DNA from 2 places in the Salaquimonas pukyongi genome. Region 1 is predicted to be linked to the other one. Evidence: riboswitches for the same ligand, from Rfam matches in the RefSeq annotation. Region 1 holds a riboswitch; the other holds the start of a gene.
What was found. Region 1 has a riboswitch for cobalamin ahead of BVL55_RS03080 (hypothetical protein). Riboswitches for the same ligand answer to the same signal wherever they lie in the genome.
Positions count from the first base shown of each region.

Region 1 (10,982 bases):
AGCGCACAAGACATTTGCCCGGCACCCGTGCCGTAGAGCGTTTGTAGACCTGTTCACGCGCCACCTTCACATAGTCTGCCTGATCGACCACATAGACGTTGAAATTGGCCAATGCCGGGTTTCGGGTCGTTGATGTCCTCAGGCCGGAAACGGCGCCGTTGAGCGAGCGGATGAACCGCTTTACCGCCGCTGTCCGGTCACGCTTTGCCAGATTGATGATGTTGAACCGAACCGGCCCGTTGAATTTGCGGATATAACGTGACTGAATTCCGAACGGTGCGAACTCTGCGCCAAAGACCGTCAGGTTGAAGCCGCGCAGCAGATCGTCATTGCTTGCCGCCCGCACCGGCTGGATGGTTACCAATGCCGCCGCAATGCAGGCGATTGCCGGGAGAAGGCAACGCCCGGTGAACATACGCAAAAACGGAAATCGGCAAAACAGCATGACAGGAAACGTGTTCTTTGGCTCTGGCGGCGTGATCATATCGAAACGCCGGTCGATTCAAACCGGTTTTTTATCCTGACGGAATTTGTCGCCAGCAGGTGTTACTTTCATCACAATCACTGCGATTCGAATGGAGTATTTCGATGGCACCTGAAAATGGCCTGATTGAGGGCGAGGATGGCAAGTGGCGCTGTTGGTGGCACGGCAACATGGCCGATTATCTGGCCTATCACGACAATGAGTGGGGCCAACCGGTCACCGACGACACCCGCCTGTTCGAAAAGCTCTGCCTGGAAGGGTTCCAGTCCGGCCTTTCCTGGCTCACCATTCTCAGAAAGCGCGAGAATTTCCGCAAGGCGTTCGCCGGCTTCGACATTGCCAGAGTTTCGACGTTTGGCGATGCCGACATTGAACGCCTGCTGGGCGATGCCGGTATTGTGCGCCATCGCGGCAAGATCGTCTCCACCATCAACAATGCAAACCGCGCCCTTGAAATGCAGCAGGAGTTCGGCTCGCTCGCGGCCTATTTCTGGGCACAGGAGCCGGGGCCTGAAGATCGCCCGGCGTGCTGCGACTGGGAATCGCTGCGCCAGCTCGGCAAGACGGAAACTTCCACCCGTATTTCCAAGGACCTGAAAAAACGTGGCTGGTCCTTTGTCGGCCCGACCACCGTTTATGCCTTCATGCAGGCGATGGGCCTCGTCAACGATCACGTGGAAGGCTGCTGCTGCCGTCAAGGCGTTGAGGAAAAGCGCAACGCACTGAAGCGGCCGGTTTAAGTGTAAACGGCAACACGATGACAGAACTGTTCGAAACCCATCTGGCGCCAATCGACCCGAAGCGGCAGGCAATGCTGCGCCGGCTGCGGCAACTGGTGCTTGATACCGCCAGTAAAACGCACGGCGCTGGTGAAATCGTGGAATGCCTGAAGTGGGGCCAGCCCTCCTTCGTGACGGAAAATCCGAAATCGGGCAGCACGATTCGCATCGATGCAGTGCGCGGCCGCCCCGATGCGGTTGCCATGTATTTTATCTGCACCAGTGGCCTGGTGGAGCGTTTCAGGGAGCAATACCCCGACAGGTTCGACTACGAGGGAAACCGTGCCCTGATCTTTAAAACGGGCGATGAACTGCCGGAAGAAGAACTTTCCCACTGCATCGCCATGGCGCTGACCCACAAGCTGCGTAACAAACAGCGGACCTGAACCGGTAACATGCCGTCAGGCAGTGCCCATCAGATCCAGCAGGTCCGGTTCGATGGCGCCTTCGATCTTGAGCAATTGCCGTTTGGTTTCAACGCCGCCCGGTGCGGAAAACCCCGTCATTCTGCCATCGGCGCCCACCACCCGGTGACAGGGAACGATGATCGGGAAGGGGTTGCGCTCCAGGGATTGGCCAACCTGCTGTGACAGCGCCACATCGCCCAGGTCACGCGCCAGATCGCCATAGGTGCGGGTCTTGCCGGGGCTGATCTGCCGCGATAGCCGATAGAGTTGCCGGTCGAATTCGGCAAGTCCGCTCATGTCCAGTTCGGCTTCGTGAAGGTCTTCGCTGCGGCCATCCATCAGTGCCCGGATCGCCGCTATCACCGAAGCAACATGCGGCGGTGCTTCGCCGGCCTCTTCGGCATCAACAGCCCGGCGGCGCAGGCGCTCCCGCGTTCTGTCATCGCTGTCTTCGGGAAAGCTGACGGCAAGAATGCCGCTTTCTCCCCAGGCAATGCCACAGCGCCCGAGGGTGGTGTTAAACAGGGTGAGATGGATATTGTTCATGACGGCATTCTACAAGAGATGGCGGCAGCCCCGCCACCCGATTGTTGCGCTGTTCTTTGCTCTTGAGAGGGGATGCAAGCGAGGCGCAAACTCGATGATCACTTCGGGCAAGGCGCTATCCCACTCTTCCGTCATTCCTGTGCTTGTCACCACTGCCCGGGCACACAAAGCCCTCTCCCGCTTGTTCTTCACCCGGTGATCGTCTAGAGCGTGTCCTGGTTAGATGGAATCGTTTGAACGCCGGTTACCGGGTCTTCGGCAAGGCGCAAAAAGCGCAGCAGTGCAGGCACTGTCAGCGTTTTGCAACGCAGTCCGAGGGCCCGGGAACCAGGTTCAGGCGATTGCAGAACAAAAGGGTATTCCACATGGTATTGTATCACCTGTGGTGTCTTTTTCGCGCTGGCTTCGTCGAAATCCTCGCAGGATGGATAAACATCCTGCTGTGGTATTCTCCTTGCCAGGCACGAAAAATCCATCCATTCAAACTGCTTCCAGCTAATCAAGACACGCTCTAGGAAAACCCGCAAATCCCGATTGCCTGTAGTGATGGCCTTCCGAACATGTCTGAGAAAAAGAAAAAGCCGCAGAAACTGAAGGCGCGCCTGCCGCGCGGTTTCGTTGACCGTTCGCCCGCCGACATCCGCGCTACGGATGAAATGGTGGCGAAGATCCGCGAGGTTTTCGAGCGCTACGGCTTTGATCCGGTCGAAACGCCGATGTTCGAATTTACCGACTGCCTCGGAAAGTTCCTGCCTGATTCCGACCGCCCGAACGAGGGCGTCTTTTCGGTGCAGGATGACGACGAACAGTGGATGAGCCTGCGCTATGATCTGACCGCGCCGCTGGCCCGCCATGTGGCCGAAAACATCAACGAAATACAGCTTCCCTACCGCACCTACCGCAATGGCTGGGTGTTCAGAAACGAAAAGCCGGGTCCGGGCCGTTTCCGCCAGTTCATGCAGTTCGATGCCGATAGTGTCGGCGCGCCCGGCGTCCAGGCCGATGCGGAAATGTGCATGATGATGGCCGATGTCATGGAGGCGCTCGGCATTGCGCGCGGCGACTATGTCATCCGCGTCAACAACCGCAAGGTGCTCGACGGTGTGATGGAGGCAATCGGCCTGGGCGGCGAGGAAAATGCCGAAAGGCGCCTCGGCGTCATGCGGAGCATCGACAAGCTCGACAAGTTCGGCATCGAGGGAGTGAAGCTCCTGCTCGGCCCGGGCCGCTGGGACGGTGGCAAGGAAGGCGAGGGGGATTTTACGCCGGGTGTTGGGCTCCGCTCAAATGACATAGACTGGCTGCTGTCATTTCTCGCATCTTCCATCGATTTTGCTGTTTTGGATGATGGCAAGAGGTGCGGATATATCTATGAGGGATTCGACACAGACCGTTTCGAGGGGGACGCTGAGAATACATTTGAGCGAGGTTCAGTCGATCTTGCAAACATCAAGGCTCTCGTCGCTGCCGCTGGCTACAGCTCCGACCGCATCAAAATCGACCCCTCCGTTGTCCGTGGCCTTGAATATTACACCGGTCCTGTTTTCGAAGCAGAACTAACCTTCCCCGTAAAAAACGAAAAAGGCCAGGAAGTGGTCTTCGGCTCGGTTGGCGGCGGCGGGCGCTATGACGGCCTCGTCAAGCGCTTTACCGGACAGGACGTGCCGGCCACCGGCTTTTCCATCGGCGTCTCGCGCCTGATGACGGCGCTGAAAAACCTCGGCAAGCTTGGCCAGGATGACGAGGTTGCCCCGGTCCTTGTGACCGTCATGGACAAGGATACCGGGGCGCTCGGCAATTACCAGAAAATGGTGCAGGACCTGCGCCAAGCGGGCATCCGCGCGGAGATGTATCAGGGCAATCCCAACAAGTTCGGCAAACAGTTGCAATATGCCGACCGGCGCGAAATGCCCATCGCCATCATCCAGGGATCCGACGAGCGCGCGCAAGGCAAGGTCCAGATCAAGGACATGATCGAGGGCCGCAAACAGGCCGCGGCCATCGAGAGCAATGAGGAATGGCGCGAAACCCGCCCCGGCCAGTTCGAAATCGACGAGGCCGACCTTCTCGCCGAGGTCACCCGCCTGCTCGCCGAACAGAAAGCCGAGTGGGAAGCGGGTTAATCGATGACTGCCCTTTCCCAGCGCATTGAATCCTTCCTGCGCGAAAAAAAATGCGCCCTGCCGGAAATCGGCCTTCTGCAGCCGGCAGAGCCCATTTTGAACACCGCCGGTGAGGACATTCGCCGCCGTATCTTCATCACCGCCGATCAGCGCGGCCGCGACCTGTGTCTTCGGCCGGAATTCACCATTCCTGTCTGCCTCAGCCATCTTGAAAGCGGCAAGGCGAGAAAACGCTATGGCTATGTGGGCAAGGTCTTTCGCCAGCGCGCCGACGAGCCGGCGGAATTCCTGCAGGCCGGCATCGAGGACATCGGCACTGAAAAGAAAGGGGCCGCCGATGTGCGCTGCCTGGCCGATTGCATCGATCTTTTGCGCATGCTGGGCCGAAACCGCCTGTCGGTGGCCGTGGGCGATCAGGCGATTTTCGAGGCGGTGCTGAAATCCCTCGGCCTGCCCAAGGCCTGGCGCGAACGTCTTGGCCGAAATTTCGGCGATTCGACACGCCTTACAGCCGACCTCGACCGCCTGTCGGGCAAGAACAATGGCAGCCTGGACCATCTGGCGCCCGAGCTGGCAAGGGCCGTCGAGGCGGGCGACCGCGAAGCGGTGGAAAAGGCCATTGCCCGCGACATGAAGAAGGCCGGCCTGCCGCCGCAATCAGGCCGCACCGCCGAAGAGATCGCCGCAAGACTGATGGAAAAGGCCGCCCTTGCCGCAGCGCACCTTGTACCGGAAAAACGCGAAGTGCTGGAAGCCTTTCTCGATCTGGACATGCCGCTGAAAGATGCCAACCGGCGGCTTTGGTCCTTTGCGCGCCGCGCCAACATTCCCCTTGGCAAGGCGCTGGAAGCTTTCCACAAGCGCGCCGTGGCGCTGGAAAAACTCGATCTTGATAATGTCTCCCTGCGCTACCGCGCCGGTTTCGGGCGCACGCTCGACTATTATACCGGCTTTGTATTCGAGGTGCGTGGCGGCTCGTCCGACGCGAAGCCGCTGGCAGGTGGCGGACGCTATGACCGGCTGATGACGGTTCTTGGCTCGCGGCAGAAAATGCCGGCGACGGGCTTTGCCGTTTATGTCGATCGGGTAAAGCCGAAACTGAAGGAAACGCCTGGAACAATGGAGGCGCGGCCATGACGATCACCATCGCGCTGCCCTCCAAGGGAAGGCTGAAGGAAAAGGCACTGGAAGTTTTCGCCCAGGCGGGGTTCAGGATCGAACTGCCGAAGGACAGCCGTTCCTATCGCGGTTCGGTGAAGGGCAGGCCTGAAATCGAAATCGCCTTTCTGTCAGCCTCCGAAATTGCCCGCGAGCTGATTGCCGGCAAGATCGCGCTTGGTGTCACCGGCGAGGACCTGGCCCGCGAAAGCGTTGCAGATCCCGGAACCTTCCTCGATTTTGCCTGCCGGCTGGGCTTTGGCGGCGCTGATGTCGTGGTCGCCGTGCCCGATGCCTGGGCCGATGTCACCACCATGGCCGACCTTGATGATGTTGCTGCCGGGTTTCGGCGCAGTCACCATCGCCCACTCCGCGTTGCCACCAAATACTGGCAGTTAACGCAGAACTGGTTTGCCGATCACGGCATCGCGCTTTACCGCATTGCCGAAAGTCTTGGAGCAACCGAAGGCGCGCCGGCAGCCGGCACCGCCGACATCATTGTCGACATCACCTCGACAGGTTCGACCCTGAAGGCAAACCATCTCAGGATCTTGAGAGACGGCATCATCCTCCGATCGCAGGCAAACCTCATCGCCTCGAAGAAAATTCGCCTTTCAAGGGAAGACCGGGCGGTTCTGAAAGGCGTTTGCCGCCAGGTCGCCGAAGCGGTGGCGGCAAACTGATCTTCACAGGTTAACGCAAGCGCTTTCCATCGACTGAAATCGTGCCCGGCCCAACGGCGGCAAGGGCAACGAAGCCACCGGCAATCGCGATGTTTTTCATCAGCAGAATGGTCTGCATCTGGTCGCCCAGATCGAAATGGAACACGGCACCGGTAAACAGGCAGAAGGCAGCAAGCGCCCAGGCGGTGGTGCGGGTAAAGAAGCCGGCCAGGATAAAGCCGCCGGCAACCAGTTCGAAAATGGCCGCAGCCCAGGCAAGTAACGTGGAGGCCGGAAAGCCGTAAGCGGCGATGTAGCCGGCCGTGCCGTCGATGGAGCCGAGTTTTTGCAGGCCCGCCATGATGAAGATGAAAGACATCAAAATGCGGGCGGCAAGCAGTTTTGCAGAAGTGGACATGAAACAGCCTTTCGAGATGATGTAGCGTCATCGCCATGTATGCCATTGCGATCAATACGCAATCCGTCAAGGAGCGCACACAGTGTTCATTCAGAATGAACGATCCATGGCGCTTTGTGCACTCAATCAGACCATCCTGCGCGGGTCGATAAGCCGGTCGAAGGTTTCAGCGTCAACCAGTCCGGAGGCAAGCGCCTCCTGGCGCAGGCTGGTGCCGTTTTCATGGGCTGTCTTGGCAATCCTGGCGGCGGCATCATAACCGATCTCCGGAGCCAGCGCCGTTACCAGCATCAGCGAGCGATCGACCAGTTCCGCGATCCGAGCGGTATTTGCCTCAATACCGGCAACACAACGCAAGGCGAAAGAGTTCATGGCGTCAGCCAGCAGCTTTAGCGACTGCAAAACGGCCAGCGCTATCACCGGTTTGAAGACGTTGAGCTCGAATTGCCCCTGGCTGGCGGCGAAGGTGACGGTCTGGTGGTTTCCCATCACCTGGGCGCACACCATGGTCAGTGCCTCCGCCTGGGTCGGGTTGACCTTGCCCGGCATGATGGAGGAACCGGGCTCGTTGGCCGGCAGGGAAATCTCGCCAATACCCGACCGCGGGCCGCTGGCCAAAAGGCGGATATCGTTTGCGATCTTGTAAAGGTCGGCTGCCAGCGCGTTGAGCGCCCCATGCAGAATGGACAATGCGTTGTGGGATGTCAGCGCCTCGAACTTGTTCGGCGCGGTCTTGAATGCCATGCCGGTCTCTTCGGCCATGATGGCGGCAAACGTCTTTGCAAACTCCCCCGGCGCGTTGATCCCGGTGCCGACCGCCGTCCCGCCCTGGGCAAGGTCCATCACATGCACCATCGCGCGCCGCACCAGCCGTTCGTCGCGCTTGATCATCGCCGCATAACCGGAAAACTCCTGACCGAGTGTCAGGGGCGTGGCGTCCTGGGTGTGCGTGCGGCCGATCTTGACCAGCTTGCGCCAGCGCGAGGCCTTGGCGCCCAGCGCCTGTTTGAGATTGCGCATGGCCGGCAGCAATTCCCGCTCGCACCCGATTGCGGTTGCCACATGCATGGCGGTGGGAAAGGTGTCGTTCGACGACTGGCTGCAGTTTACATGGTCGTTGGGATGAACCGGCTCTTTCGATCCCATCTTGCCGCCAAGCATTTCAATCGCCCGGTTGGCGATCACCTCATTGGCGTTCATGTTGGTTTGGGTGCCAGATCCGGTCTGCCAGACCACCAGCGGAAAGTGCTCATCGAGCTTGCCGTCAGCAACCTCCCTTGCTGCCGCCATTATCGGTTCGGCAAGCTTCTTGTCCAGCGTGCCAAGTTTGACATTGGCTTTTGCCGCAGCAAGCTTCACGAGGCCAAGCGCATGAATGAGCGGCAGCGGCATGCGCTCGCCGCCGATCGGAAAATTCTCAATCGAGCGCTGGGTTTGTGCGCCCCAATACCGGTTGGCCGGCACCTTCACATGGCCAAGGGAATCGGTCTCGATGCGGCTACGGGTCACGGCGGGCCTCCTGACCCATCATACGGTATCAGACCCCTGCCTTTCAACGCCGGTTTTGAGAGCAATGGCGTCAGTGAAGCAGCCGCCGTCCCCGTGCACCGCCACGGCGCCGCGGCACCGCCAGCGGCCGGGTCGCATCCTTAAGGCAGGCGCGAAAGGCCAGCACTGCCGGGGCGGCAGATCCACTCGCGGCCAAACGGGCATCCACCGCTGCTGCCTGTGCGGCAAAATCGGCGTCATCGGAAAGCGACCAAAGCCATTCAAGAAAGGTAATCCGGGCCAGTTGGCCGGATGCTTCAGCTCCGGTGGGAGCCGTTTTCAGTGCATTCATGATTTTTTCAAGTACCATCGCGCCCTCCGCGCCACGTTGTTCAGGCGGGGAAGGAAGGGGCAGAAATTCAAACCAGGGCTGCAGCTTGCAGGACCGGTCATCAAAATGCTCCTTGCCGGGGCACCCCGCCCGGTTGGGTTTGCATTGTGATGGCAGGTCTCCTGACTTGCGGGTCGCAGCTTGCCTGATCCTTCCCGGGCGCACTCCTTGGTGGAAATGCCCAGTGGCTGTTTCAGGGTCGCATACCGCCTACAGTTGCGGGGGCAGTCATGGAATTGACGCTGCCTTTCGGCATTGCCGCACCATGTTCCCTTTTGCATTCGCCGAACCGGTGATTCGACGAAACCATCGCCGATACAGTGGCGCCGCGCGGCCGTTTTGACAAGCAGATTGTTTGATGGAACCTGTTCAAGCAAAAGGGCCGCCCCGAAGGACGGCCCCTGCATTTGATTGGCCTTGACGGCGAACGCGTATGACGCGTTCTTACATCATGCCGCCCATTCCGCCCATTCCGCCCATGTCGGGCATGGCCGGAGCAGCAGACTCTTTCTTCGGCGCTTCAGCGACCATGGCCTCGGTGGTGATCAGCAGGCCGGCAATGGAAGCAGCGTCTTCCAGTGCGGTGCGCACAACCTTGACCGGGTCAACGATGCCCATGGCGATCATGTCACCATATTCACCGGTCTGGGCATTAAAGCCGAAGGAAGCCGATTTTGATTCCATCACCTTGCCGGCAACGATCGAGGCTTCAGCACCGGCGTTCTGCGCAATCTGGCGCAGCGGCGACTGAAGGGCGCGGCGGATGATGTTGATACCGGCGTCCTGGTCGGCGTTTTCGCCTTTCGAGTTGATGAAGTTGGAAGCGCGTGCCAGTGCGGTACCACCGCCCGGGACAATGCCTTCTTCAACCGCAGCGCGGGTAGCGTTCAGGGCGTCGTCAACACGGTCCTTGCGCTCTTTAACCTCGACTTCGGTCGAGCCGCCAACGCGAATTACGGCAACGCCGCCTGCCAGTTTGGCAAGACGTTCCTGCAGCTTCTCGCGATCATAATCGGAAGTGGTTTCCTCGATCTGCTGCTTGATCTGGCTTACGCGGCCTTCGATCTCGCCTTTTTTGCCGGCCCCATCGACGATCGTGGTGTTCTCCTTGGAGATTTCCACTTTCTTGGCAGTGCCGAGCATGTCGAGCGTGACGTTTTCCAGCTTGATGCCGAGGTCTTCGGAAATGACCTGGCCGCCGGTGAGGATGGCGATGTCTTCAAGCATCGCCTTGCGGCGGTCACCGAAGCCTGGAGCTTTGACGGCAGCGATTTTCAGGCCGCCGCGCAGCTTGTTGACTACCAGCGTGGCCAGGGCTTCGCCTTCAACGTCTTCGGCGATGATCAGCAGCGGACGGGAAGACTGGACGACCGATTCAAGGATCGGAAGCATGGCCTGCAGGTTGGAGAGTTTCTTCTCGTGCAGCAGGATGTAGGGGTCTTCCAGGCTGGCGATCATCTTGTCGGGGTTGGTCACGAAATAAGGTGACAGGTAACCGCGGTCAAACTGCATGCCCTCAACGACTTCCAGTTCGGTTTCAGCCGTTTTCGCTTCCTCGACGGTGATCACGCCTTCATTGCCGACTTTCTGCATGGCGCTGGCGATCATCTCGCCGATTTCCTTTTCGCCATTGGCCGAAATCGTACCAACCTGCGCAACTTCTTCCGAAGTCTTGATCTTCTTGGCTTTCTTGACCACCTCGGCAACGACCTCGGTCACGGCCATGTCAACGCCGCGTTTCAGGTCCATCGGGTTCATGCCGGCGGCCACTGCCTTGGCGCCTTCGCGCACGATCGACTGTGCCAGAACGGTGGCGGTGGTGGTGCCGTCACCGGCGATGTCGTTGGTCTTGGAAGCGACTTCGCGCACCATCTGTGCGCCCATGTTTTCGAACTTGTCCTCAAGTTCGATTTCCTTGGCGACCGTCACACCGTCCTTGGTGATACGCGGTGCGCCAAAGGACTTGTCGATAACGACGTTGCGGCCTTTCGGGCCAAGCGTCACTTTTACTGCGTCGGCGAGAATGTCCACGCCCTTGAGCATGCGCTCACGGGCACTCTGACCGAATTTTACCTCTTTTGCAGCCATTTTCTGCTCCTGAATGTTGGGGCGGCGTTGTCAGCCAGCCCGGATAAGTGTGTAATTAGGGGCGGCGTTAGCCGATCACGCCCATGATGTCGGATTCTTTCATGATCAGCACTTCTTCGCCGTTGAGCTTTACCTCGGTGCCGGACCATTTTCCGAACAGCACGCGGTCGCCGACCTTGACGTCGAGTTCCACCAGCTTGCCGTTTTCGTCACGGGCACCGGAGCCAACTGCAACGATCTCTCCTTCGGAAGGCTTTTCCTGAGCGGTGTCGGGAAGGATAATCCCACCGGCAGTTTTCTCCTCGGATTCAACGCGGCGCACGACCACACGGTCGTGAAGTGGACGGAAGTTCATTTTAGCCATCGCTATTTTCCCAATTTTCTGAACCATTTACCTGTTGTTTAAACGACCGGAGCCGGTCGGAAACAGGGCCTCAA
Region 1 covers NZ_CP019044.1:623,789-634,770, forward strand. Annotated here, with positions in the region: gene BVL55_RS03030 (DUF2927 domain-containing protein) at 1-415, opposite strand, end outside; gene BVL55_RS03035 (DNA-3-methyladenine glycosylase I) at 589-1,224, shown strand; gene BVL55_RS03040 (DUF1801 domain-containing protein) at 1,242-1,649, shown strand; gene BVL55_RS03045 (methylated-DNA--[protein]-cysteine S-methyltransferase) at 1,665-2,216, opposite strand; gene BVL55_RS16365 (hypothetical protein) at 2,215-2,415, shown strand; gene BVL55_RS03050 (hypothetical protein) at 2,420-2,719, opposite strand; gene hisS (histidine--tRNA ligase) at 2,777-4,339, shown strand; gene BVL55_RS03060 (ATP phosphoribosyltransferase regulatory subunit) at 4,343-5,476, shown strand; gene hisG (ATP phosphoribosyltransferase) at 5,473-6,180, shown strand; gene BVL55_RS03070 (DoxX family protein) at 6,191-6,577, opposite strand; gene fumC (class II fumarate hydratase) at 6,704-8,086, opposite strand; gene BVL55_RS03080 (hypothetical protein) at 8,157-8,435, opposite strand; cobalamin riboswitch at 8,552-8,782, opposite strand; gene groL (chaperonin GroEL) at 8,901-10,544, opposite strand; gene groES (co-chaperone GroES) at 10,612-10,908, opposite strand.

Region 2 (10,982 bases), 1.4 Mb from region 1:
TTGCTTCCGGCCGCACCTATATGGGCATGCGTGAGCTTGGCAAGAAACTGACAGCCTATCTCGGCAAGACAGTCGATCGCGCGATCACCCGGGCGGTGGAACATGCGCGCGGCTATGTCACCGGCGGAACGCTGTTTGAGGAGATGGGATTTTATCACATCGGCCCGATCGACGGGCATGACTTGTCAACGCTGGTTCCGGTGTTGCGCAACGTGCGTGACAACGCGAAAGGCCCGGTCCTTATCCATACGGTGACCCGCAAGGGAAAAGGCTACCCGCCGGCAGAAGCTGCGGCCGACAAGTATCATGGCGTGTCGAAATTCGACGTCATCACCGGTGCACAGTCCAAACCGCCTGCCAATGCGCCAAGCTATACCAAGGTTTTCGGCCAGGCGCTGGTGCGCGAAGGAGAAGATGACGACCGGATCGTCGGCATCACTGCTGCCATGCCGGACGGGACGGGGATCGACATTTTCAGCAAGTCGTTTCCCGAGCGCACTTTCGATGTTGGCATTGCCGAACAGCATGCCGTGACCTTTGCGGCGGGGCTGGCAAGCGAGGGTTTCAAGCCGTTCTGCGCGATCTATTCGACCTTCCTGCAGCGCGCCTATGACCAGGTGGTGCACGATGTTGCCATCCAGAAACTGCCAGTGCGCTTTCCCATCGACCGGGCAGGTTATGTTGGGGCTGACGGTGCAACCCATTGCGGTGCCTTCGACACGACCTTTCTGTCGACCCTGCCGGGCTTTGTGGTCATGGCAGCGGGCGATGAGGCGGAACTGGTCCACATGGTACGCACGGCGGCTGAATGGGATGAGGGGCCGATTTCCTTCCGCTATCCGCGCGGTAATGGCGTCGGTGTTGAATTGCCCGAACGCGGGAATATCCTCGAGATCGGCAAGGGGCGCGTGTTGCGTGAAGGCAGCAAGGTGGCGCTGCTGTCTTTCGGTGCACGGCTAAGCGATTGTCTGTTGGCCGCCGAAAGCCTGGCACAGGCGGGCCTTCCCACGACGGTTGCCGATGCGCGTTTTGCCAAACCGCTGGATACCGAACTTGTCGGGCGCCTGGCGCGTGAGCACGAGGTGCTGATTACCGTGGAGGAAGGTTCCATTGGCGGTTTTTCGGCGCAGGTACTCGCCTTTCTTTCGAAGACCGGGCAACTTGAAAACGGATTGAAGCTGCGCCCGCTCTTCCTGCCGGATGTCTTTAGCGATCAGGCGTCCCCTGAAGCCATGTATGCCCGTGCCGGCCTTGACCGCGACGGTATCGTTCGTGCGGTGTTCGAAGCGCTGGGCCGCGATGATGCAGAAAGTGTTCTGAGGGCCTGAGTGCGGAACGGTTCCGCTTACGGTTTTATCAGCGCTTTGAGATCAAAGTTCGCGTCGGCAGCCTGTTGCGGCGTCACCGTTCTGCCGAGTTCGAGGATTTTCTTGCCGAACATATACGCACGAGGGTCGTTGATCGCATCGACGGCGAGAAAATCCCCGCCTGAGAAATACCAGACCGATTGCCCGCCATCATGGCTGCCGGGGCGTGTCACCGTCTTGTCGAAACCGGCATTCAGCCCTGCAATCTGCAGCTTCATGTCATACTGGTCCGACCAGAACCATGGCACCGGCACGTAAGGCTCCTCACTGCCAGCAATTACTCTGGCTGCATGTTCAGCCTGGTCAATTGCGTTTTGTACCGATTCCAGCCGGGTGCGTGTACCGCGAAATGCAAAACAGGCAACATCACCGGCTGCGTGGATATCGGGGTGGGAAGAACAGGTGAATTCATCCAGTTCGATGCCGTTGCCGCAAACCAGTCCCGCCTGGCGGGCCAGGTCATCTTTCGGCGTAACCCCGATTCCGACCACTACGAGATCGGCTTTGATTGATGTGCCATTGGCGAGTACGGCATGGCTGACCATGCCCTCGTCACCCTCAAGCCTGTCGAGGGCGGTACTTTCCAGAATTTGTACGCCCCTTGTTTCGTGAACGGATCGCACGAATGCTGCGGTCTCGGCAGAGGCAACGCGCTTCAGGATGCGGTCGGCCATTTCGATGACATGCACCTTCAGGCCGCGGGTTGCGAATACGGCTGCTGCTTCGAGGCCGATATAGCCGCCGCCGATGACCAGCGCAGTGGCACCTTCTTTCATGACACCGGATATGCGGTCGGCATCGGCCAGGCTGCGCAGGGTAAAGACATTGCCAAGCTCGCCGCCAATGGCCGCCGGCAGGATACGGGGCGTTGCGCCCGTGGCGATCAGCAGCTTGTCGAAAGAAATTGTTTCGCTGCCGGCAAGGACCTGTTTTTCAGCCGTATCGATTGCCGTCACGGTTGTGCCGGTGCGGCATTCAATGCGGTTTTCTTCAAACCAATCGGCAGGGCGCAGCAATAGCCGTTCAGCCTCCATCTCACCGGTCATGTATTTTTTTGAAAGCGGCGGGCGCTGATAGGGAAGACTCTCCTCTTCACCGATCATCAGGATTTCGGCGTCGCCGTCCAATTCGCGCAGTTTTGCGGCGAAGGCGACAGCAGCCTGTCCGGCGCCGATGGTGACAGCTTTCATGGCCATGAAACAAGGTTTCCCGTATTGGCGCTGGTCAGTTCGCGTGGCTCTGTTTATTTTCAACGTCCAAGAAATGCCATGACTGAAAACGACATGAAAGTTCTTTCCACACCGCAGAGCGGCCGGAAACCTGAATATCAGTCGGACAGGGGATAATCTGCCATGCAGCCAAGCCGGATAGCGGTTTCACCGGACCGCAAAACCCTTACCGTTCGCTTCGAAGCACAAGGCGGCAAGAGCGAGGAACATGTTCTGGAGGCTGAGCTGCTCCGCGTGCGATCGCCTTCGGCCGAGGTTCAGGGGCATTCACCGGAACAGCGCATCCTGGTTCATGGCAAGCGCGACGTGGGCATCATGAAAATTCATCCGATCGGAAACTATGCCATCCGGATCGAGTTCGACGATCTGCACAATACCGGTATTTTCACCTGGCCGTTCCTGCTGGAACTGGGACGTAACCGGCAGGCAGAGTGGAAAGCCTATGAAGCCGAACTTTCGAAGGCGGGAAAGAGCAGGGAAGCGGTGCGGCTGAAATAGGCTTATGCTTTCGTGCGGTTCCAGTCGGCCAGGAAGGCGTCCACATCGAAAGCCTTGAGAAAATCACTGCGCACCCGCTGCCACTGAAAGCGAATGGAGTTTGTGACGATTTCGATATCGAACTTCTTCAATTCATCGTCGATGGGCGCCCAGCGAATCAGCGCCCTGGGGCTTTCCTTGAAAGCGCCTTCTGCGGCCATGGCATAGTTCCAGTCGACCAGAACGAGACGATCCTTGAACGCATCGATCAGGGGAGCGGTGTCACCGGTAAATTCGGCGTCCTGAAAGCGCTCGATGATGGCGTGTGAATAAAACTTCTCTGCAATTGATGCTGCTTCCTGGGCATCGCCGGTACGGGCATAGACCTGGGCTGCCATGAAGATGGAAAGATCGGAAAGACAGGCGGCATAAATCTGCCATTTGCCGATGTTGAGGGACTCGATGAAGATGTCGTCCTCGAACATTGCAGGATACTTCATGCCCATTCTTGTCTTCACGTAACCGTAGAGGGTTTTCTGGGCGATGAAGGCGGCTCTTGCGGACAGAAACTCGCCGAATGCCCTTGAACTGTTGACCGGCTCAAGCCGTTTCCAGGGTGATAATCTACCCCTAACCATTTCAAAAAATTGGTGAATTTTCTCCACAGCGCGTCATTTCCAGCTTTTCGGCATTATACCAAGGTGGCACGGGATAAAGTGATAAACCATTTGTTAATCACCGGTTTATTGTGCATTTTTCGAAGCAGATCACGCAATTGAGGAGAATTGCGTTGTCGCATGCCCTCTTATTTGCGGTGTGGCTGCAAAGCTGATCCGCAGGGCGGGGGAATATCAACCGGACCCGGCGATGGCAACCGTCATTCAATCCGGGTCTAAACTGGGGAGGTAGATTTGGCTGACAATTCTGCTCAAAACCGTGCGGAGCACTGGCGAAAAACCCGGAACCTGACCATTCTCATTCTGGTTCTGTGGGCAATTTTCGGCATCATCATTCCGTATAACGCCGACGTCCTCAATTCCATGTCATTCCTCGGATTCCCGCTGGGATACTGGTTTTGTGTGCAAGGCTCACTCATCGCCTTCGTCTTGATGATCTGGTTCCAGAACTGGCGCCAGGATACCATCGATGACGAACACGGCGTAAGCGAATAGGGAGGAATCGTAATGGAAGGCGGTTTCACCAAGAACCTAGGGAAGGTCTATGGTCTTTATACCATCGGCTTTCTTGTCTTTTTCGCGCTGATGGCACTGCTTGAAAGAATGGGCGCCAGTCCCGAAACCATCGGGATCGGGTTCCTGCTCTTCACCATCGGCATCTATGCCCTGATCGGCTGGCTGTCGCGTACCGCGGAAGTGGATGCGTATTATGTCGCTGGCCGTGAAGTGCCGGCTGTCTACAACGGCATGGCGACGGCGGCGGACTGGATGTCCGGTGCATCGTTCGTGGCGCTTGCAGGCGGCGTTTACTTCGGCGGTTATCCGTATCTCGGCTTCATCGTCGGCTGGACGGGCGGTTATGTGCTCGTCAACTCGCTGATGGCGCCATATCTGCGGAAATTCGGCTGCTACACCGTGCCGGACTTTATCGGTACACGCTACGGCGGCAATCTCGCACGGCTTTGTGCGGTGATCGTGCTGGTGGTTGCCTCGTTCACTTATGTGACGGCGCAGATCAACGCGACGGGAACGATTGCAGCACGTACGCTGGGTGTTCCCTTCGAAGTGGGTGTTTATCTCGGCCTGCTCGGCATCTTCATCTGCTCCATGCTGGGTGGCATGCGCGGCGTGACCTGGACCCAGGTGGCCCAGTATATCGTGCTGATCATCGCCTACCTGCTGCCGCTGATCTGGATGTCCAACAAGCTGGGCTACGGCATCATTCCGCACTTCTCATACGGTGAAGGCGTACAGCGCATTGCCGAACTGGAAGCCCAGTACGGTCTTGCACCGGCTGCGGAAAACGTTGCAGGCGTCAGGGTCCTGACCACACCTCAGAACTCACCGGCTGGTGGCGGATGGGGCATGGTCACGCTGGCAATTGCCATGATGACCGGTACAGCTTCCCTGCCGCACATTCTGATGCGCTACTTCACGACTCCGTCGGTGCGGGCAGCCAGAAAATCGGTTGCATGGTCGCTGTTCTTCATCCTGATGCTGTACCTTTCGGCTCCGGCTCTGGCTACGCTGACCAAGGTCAACCTGCTTGATCCCAACCTGCCGACTTCCGTCATTGGCAAGACCATTGAGGAAGTTACCAACATCGAATGGGTTCAGCGCTGGTCCGAAGTGGGCATGCTGGCCGTGGCGGATCAATCCGGCGACGGTATCGTTCAGTTGAACGAGTTCTTCATGCGTCCTGACATCGTGGTTCTGGCAACGCCGGAAATCGCGGGTCTGCCATATGTCATCTCCGGCCTTGTTGCCGCTGGTGGCCTGGCTGCTGCCATGTCGACGGCTGACGGACTGCTGCTGGCGATTGCCAACGCACTGTCGCATGATCTGTACTACTCGATCATCGATCCGAAAGCCGATACGCGCAAGCGGCTGATTGTTGCACGCGTTCTGCTGATCTTCATCGGTCTTGCAGCGGCGTTCATCGCATCCCTGAAACTGACGGGTATCCTCGGTGCCGTGGCGTGGGCCTTCTGCTTCGCCAATTCCGGCCTGTTCTTCCCGCTGGTTCTCGGTGTGTGGTGGAAACGTGCCAATGCCGCTGGTGCGGTTGCCGGCATGGTGGTCGGCTTCGGCGTCGGCGCCTGGTATCTGTATCAGGTGTTTGCCGGTGGCATGGAGCCCTGGATGGGCATCGATCACCTGCGCTTCGGCATTATCGGCATGCCGGCCAGCCTGATCGCCATGATCGTGGTATCGCTCCTGACCCCTGCACCTTCGCAGGAAATCCAGGACATGGTCGACGAGGTTCGCATCCCGACCGGGAAAACGATCCTTGGCTCGCACTAAGCGATCCTGACAAACAAAAGAGGGCGGGGTTTCGGCTCCGCCCTTTTTCTTTGCGCCAATTTTGGCTATGGCGTTTGCCAGTTTTTCCGAGGTGAGGAATGGATACGTTTCCGATCGAGGCCCTTCCGCTCTGGGCGGTAGTAATTGACTACATCCTCGGGCTCGTCATGTGGACGTTGATCGGGCGCGCTGCAATGCGGCTGTTCATGGCTGATGACAGTCCGTTCTTTTTCATGCGCTTTTTCGTGAGGGTCACCGATCCCGTCATAAACGCATTCAAATGGGTAACCCCGCCGTTCCTGATCGACGTGCTCAAACCGCTCTATGTCGCCTGGTTTTTCTTCATGGCGCGGTTTTATCTGATGCCCTGGCTGCTTGGTTATTCGGTGATGGGCATGCTGTCCTTCCCGCTTGAAAGCGAGGCTGCCTACTACATCTGGAAAATCTTCACCCCTGGCTGGTAAGCGTCCTGCGCGTCGGGGCGGTCTTGCATCTGCTGTTTTCAAAGTCTGGTCAGGTTACCGCCGGGTCTTCGGCAAGGCGCAAAAAGCGCAGCAGTGCAGGACACTGTCAGCTTTTTGCGACGCGGTTCGAGGGCCCGGGAACCAGGTTCAGGCGATTGCAGCTAACCAAGACACGCTCTAAAGGTTCCGCCATGACCAAGGCGCTGATGTTTCAGGGAACCGGATCGGATGTAGGCAAGACGGTGCTCGTTGCCGGGCTTTGCCGTGCGCTGAAGAACCGTGGTATTTCGGTTGTGCCCTTCAAGCCGCAGAACATGTCGAACAACGCAGCCGTGGCGGAAGTGGAAGCAGACGGAAGCGGCGGTGGCGAAATGGGCCGTGCCCAATGGCTGCAGGCGCTGGCCTGCGGCGTGCCGCCATCGGTGCACATGAACCCGGTATTGCTCAAGCCGCAATCGGAAACCGGTAGCCAGATTGTCGTTCAGGGCAGGGTCATCGGCAGTGCCCGCGCCCGGGACTATGGGGCAATGAAGCCAAAACTGCTCGATGCGGTGATGGACAGCTATGCCCGCCTTGTCACACGTGCCGACATCGTGCTGGTGGAAGGGCGGGGTCTCCTGCCGAAATCAACCTGCGGGCAGGCGATATCGCCAATATGGGGTTTGCCGAGCGCGCCGGCGTGCCGGTGGTCCTGGTCGGGGACATCGACCGGGGAGGGGTGATAGCTTCCATCGCAGGAACGCACACCATCCTGCCGGCAGAAGACCGCCAACGCATTGAAGGCTACCTCATCAACAAGTTTCGCGGCGACGTTTCGCTGTTTCATGACGGGCTTGAAGCGATTACCCGCTTTACCGGCTGGCCCTCCTTCGGGGTGCTTCCACATCTTGACTGTGTGCGGCGCCTGCCGGCGGAAGACAGCGTGGCTCTCGACCGGCTCACAAACAGTGGGGGTGGTGAGGTCAAGATCGTCGTGCCTGTACTCGGCAAGATTGCCAATTTCGACGATCTCGATCCATTGGCAGCCGAAGCGGGCGTGTCTGTCGTATATCTCAAAAAAGGTGATCCCTTTCCTCAGGATGCCGCGCTCGTCATTCTGCCCGGTTCGAAGTCGACCATCGCAGACCGAATCGAGTTTGCCGAGAACGGTTGGGATGAAGGACTTCATGCCCATGTGCGCCGCGGCGGGCAGGTTATCGGCATTTGTGGCGGTTATCAGATGCTGGGGCGCAAAATCGCCGATCCCGATGGCGTTGAAGGCAGCGTGGGCGAGACCGACGGGCTGGGCCTGCTGGATGTCGAGACCGTACTTGCGGGCAGAAAGACCGTGCGCAACATTGACCCGCAGCTTGCCGAAAACGGCCTTCTGCTCTCCGGCTATGAAATCCACATGGGCCACACCACGGGCCCGGACTGTGCCCGCCCGATGATCCTGACCGCAAACGGGCCGGATGGAGCGGTTTCTGCCGATGGCAGGGTGATGGGTTGTTATCTGCACGGCATGTTTTCCTCTGATGCCTATCGGCGTCATCTGCTTGGCGGGTTCGGTGTCGAGGCAGGGGGCAACTACCGGCAGATGGTTGAAGATTCACTCGATGAACTGGCGGTAGCGATGGAACGCCATCTGGATGTCGAAGGGATTTTGACGGTGGCGGCAGCGGTACGGAATTGATGCGGGCCCAGTGCGGATTTGATGCGGGCAATGTCGCAAATCGATTGACGCTGCCGCCTTCAGCGCGCTAATCATGAAAGACCAACCGGTTCCCGTACATAGCCAAAGGCTACGGGATCAAAAGGGAACAGGATGGAGTGGACCCAATCCGGGCATTCCAAACCTGGCCGACCCCGCGACTGTATTGCGGTAAGGGTGTTTCGAAAGCCACTGGGAAACTGCGGCATGCCGCAACCCGGGAAGGTGAGACAACCGCCAGAACCGTGAGCCAGGAGACCTGCCTGTTGGACCGGCAGTAGCGTTATGCGCCTGCTTATTTCAAATGGAGCAACACGGAGGTTGTCATGCTCAATACACAAACTGCCACGCTTTCCCTTTCCGCGTCACAACGGATGGTAACGGCAGCTTTTGCCGCCCTGTTCGGCGGGTTTCTGCTTTATGGCGCGGCGTTCGCCAATTCCGACATGCTGCACAATGCAGCTCACGATACGCGCCACGCTATCGTCGCTCCCTGCCACTGAGCGAACCCATGCTGGTTAGATTTCTGCTGGCCGCGATTTTCGCGGGCATGGCTGCGGGCATATTTGCTACAGCCGTGCAATCATGGCGCGTCGTTCCCTTGATTCTCGAAGCTGAACGCTACGAGGATGCCGGGGATACGGGTGCTGGACATACCCATTCACAAGGTGAAGCTTCCGGTGAGGAAGCTTCAACCGGCGAGACCGCCATGGCCGAAGCCGAAGAGCCCTGGGCGCCGGAAGACGGTACCGAGCGCACATTCTATACCGCACTTGCCAATGTTGTGGTGGGCGTTGCCTATTCGCTTTTGCTGACGGCCGCCGTTCTTGCCCTCAACCAGTCGATCACGCCGGCAAGCGGCCTGTTGTGGGGCGCCGCGGGGTTTGTGATTTTTGTACTGGCGCCGAATTTCGGCCTGCCGCCCGAGCTGCCGGGAATGCCGGCGGGTGATCTCACAGATCGCCAGATCTGGTGGCTGGTAACGGTGATCTGTACTGCGGGGGGACTTTATCTTCTGGCCTTCCGCCGTGCTCTTCCGCTGATGTTGCTGGCCTTAGTGCTGATTGTCGCGCCTCATCTATGGGGTGCACCGCAACCAATCGAGCATGAGTCGGCGGTGCCGGCAAACCTTGCCGCCGAGTTCGTGGTTTCCACCATTGTAGCTTCGGCGCTGTTCTGGCTCTTTCTGGGCGGACTGCTTGGCTATCTGTTTCAGCGGGCGGCGAAACAGGAATCGGCAAGCGCCTGATCATGACGGCGAGCAACACCCCGCCACAAACGACGTTGATCCTCGGTGGCGCGCGCTCCGGCAAAAGCCGCGTCGCCGAGCAACAGGTTCTGGCAACCGGCCTGACGCCGTTTTATCTGGCGACGGGCAGGGCGCTGGACGAGGAGATGCGCGAACGCATCGACAAGCATCGCGAGCGGCGCGGCAAGGCCTGGGAAACCGTGGAAGAACCCCTGGCGCTGGCCGATGCGGTGTTGCAGACGGCGCTGCCGGGCAGGGTTTTGCTGGTCGATTGCCTGACGCTGTGGGTCACCAACCTGATGATGGCCGATGCGGATGTGCTGCGTGAATGCGAAAGCCTGATTGCGGCTCTCGACAGCATCCGGGCGCCAGTTTTCTTCGTCAGCAACGAGGTCGGGCTGGGCATTGTGCCCGAGGACGCCATGGCGCGGCAGTTCCGCGATCTGGCCGGCACCGTCAACCAGCAAATGGCCAGGCGGTGTGAAATGGTCTGGTTCGTTGCCGCCGGGCTGCCACTGAAACTCAAACCGCAGGCATGAGCCTGCTGATGCAAAAACCTTGAAGGGCAAACCATGTCCATAGCAGACAGCCAGAAAATACCCGCAACGGTGATCACCGGATTTTTGGGCGCCGGCAAGACCACGCTGATCCGCAATCTGCTGGCAACGGCCAATGGAAAGCGCATCGCGCTCATCATCAACGAGTTTGGCGATCTGGGAGTCGATGGCGAGGTTTTGAAGGGTTGCGGCGAGGAAACCTGCTCGGAAGACGATATCGTCGAACTTACCAATGGCTGCATCTGCTGTACGGTGGCCGACGATTTCATCCCGACCATGACCGCCCTGCTCGAACGCGACCGCAAGCCCGATCACATCGTCATCGAGACGTCCGGTCTTGCCCTGCCGCAACCGCTGGTGAGCGCCTTCAACTGGCCGGAAATCCGTGAGCAGGTGACGGTGGATGGCGTGGTGACGGTGGTCGACAGCCGGGCGGTGGCAGATGGCCGTTTTGCCAGCGACATCGACAAGGTCAATGCCCAGCGGGCCGAAGACGAGGCGCTGGATCACGAAAGCCCGCTGGAGGAGCTTTTCGAGGATCAGATCACCTGTGCCGACATGATCATTCTCAACAAGGCCGATCTGGTGGAGGCTGACGCTCTCGACCGGTTGCAGGGCGAGGTGAAAGACGGAATCAAGCGGGCGGTGAAGGTGGTGCGGGCATCGAACGGTTCCCTGCCGGCTTCCGTCCTCCTGGGCCTTGGTTCAGGCACCGAATCGGATATTCACAACCGCAAGTCCCAGCACGAGTTGGAGCATGATGCCTTTCATGCCGAACATGGAGAGGGCGCCGGGCACGATCATCACCACGATCACGATGATTTTGAAAGCTTTGTCACCTCCTTGCCGCCGGTGGCCAGTCACACGGGTGTTGCGGCAGCCCTTGCACCGTTGATCGAGGCACATGACGTTTTGCGGCTGAAGGGCTTTCTGGCGATCGAGGGAAAACCAATGCGGCTGGTGGTTCA
Region 2 covers NZ_CP019044.1:2,625,600-2,636,581, reverse strand. Annotated here, with positions in the region: gene dxs (1-deoxy-D-xylulose-5-phosphate synthase) at 1-1,328, shown strand, start outside; gene BVL55_RS12595 (NAD(P)/FAD-dependent oxidoreductase) at 1,346-2,563, opposite strand; gene BVL55_RS12590 (gamma-butyrobetaine hydroxylase family protein) at 2,720-3,094, shown strand; gene BVL55_RS12585 (hypothetical protein) at 3,097-3,711, opposite strand; gene BVL55_RS12580 (DUF4212 domain-containing protein) at 3,985-4,245, shown strand; gene BVL55_RS12575 (sodium:solute symporter family protein) at 4,258-6,054, shown strand; gene BVL55_RS12570 (YggT family protein) at 6,153-6,518, shown strand; partial or broken gene BVL55_RS12565 (cobyric acid synthase) at 6,710-8,190, shown strand; cobalamin riboswitch at 8,260-8,489, shown strand; gene BVL55_RS12560 (CbtB domain-containing protein) at 8,535-8,711, shown strand; gene BVL55_RS12555 (CbtA family protein) at 8,720-9,457, shown strand; gene cobU (bifunctional adenosylcobinamide kinase/adenosylcobinamide-phosphate guanylyltransferase) at 9,460-9,996, shown strand; gene cobW (cobalamin biosynthesis protein CobW) at 10,030-10,982, shown strand, end outside.
Region 2: it holds a riboswitch for cobalamin, as region 1 does, so the genes downstream of both, BVL55_RS12560 (CbtB domain-containing protein) here and BVL55_RS03080 (hypothetical protein) in region 1, are expected to answer to the same signal.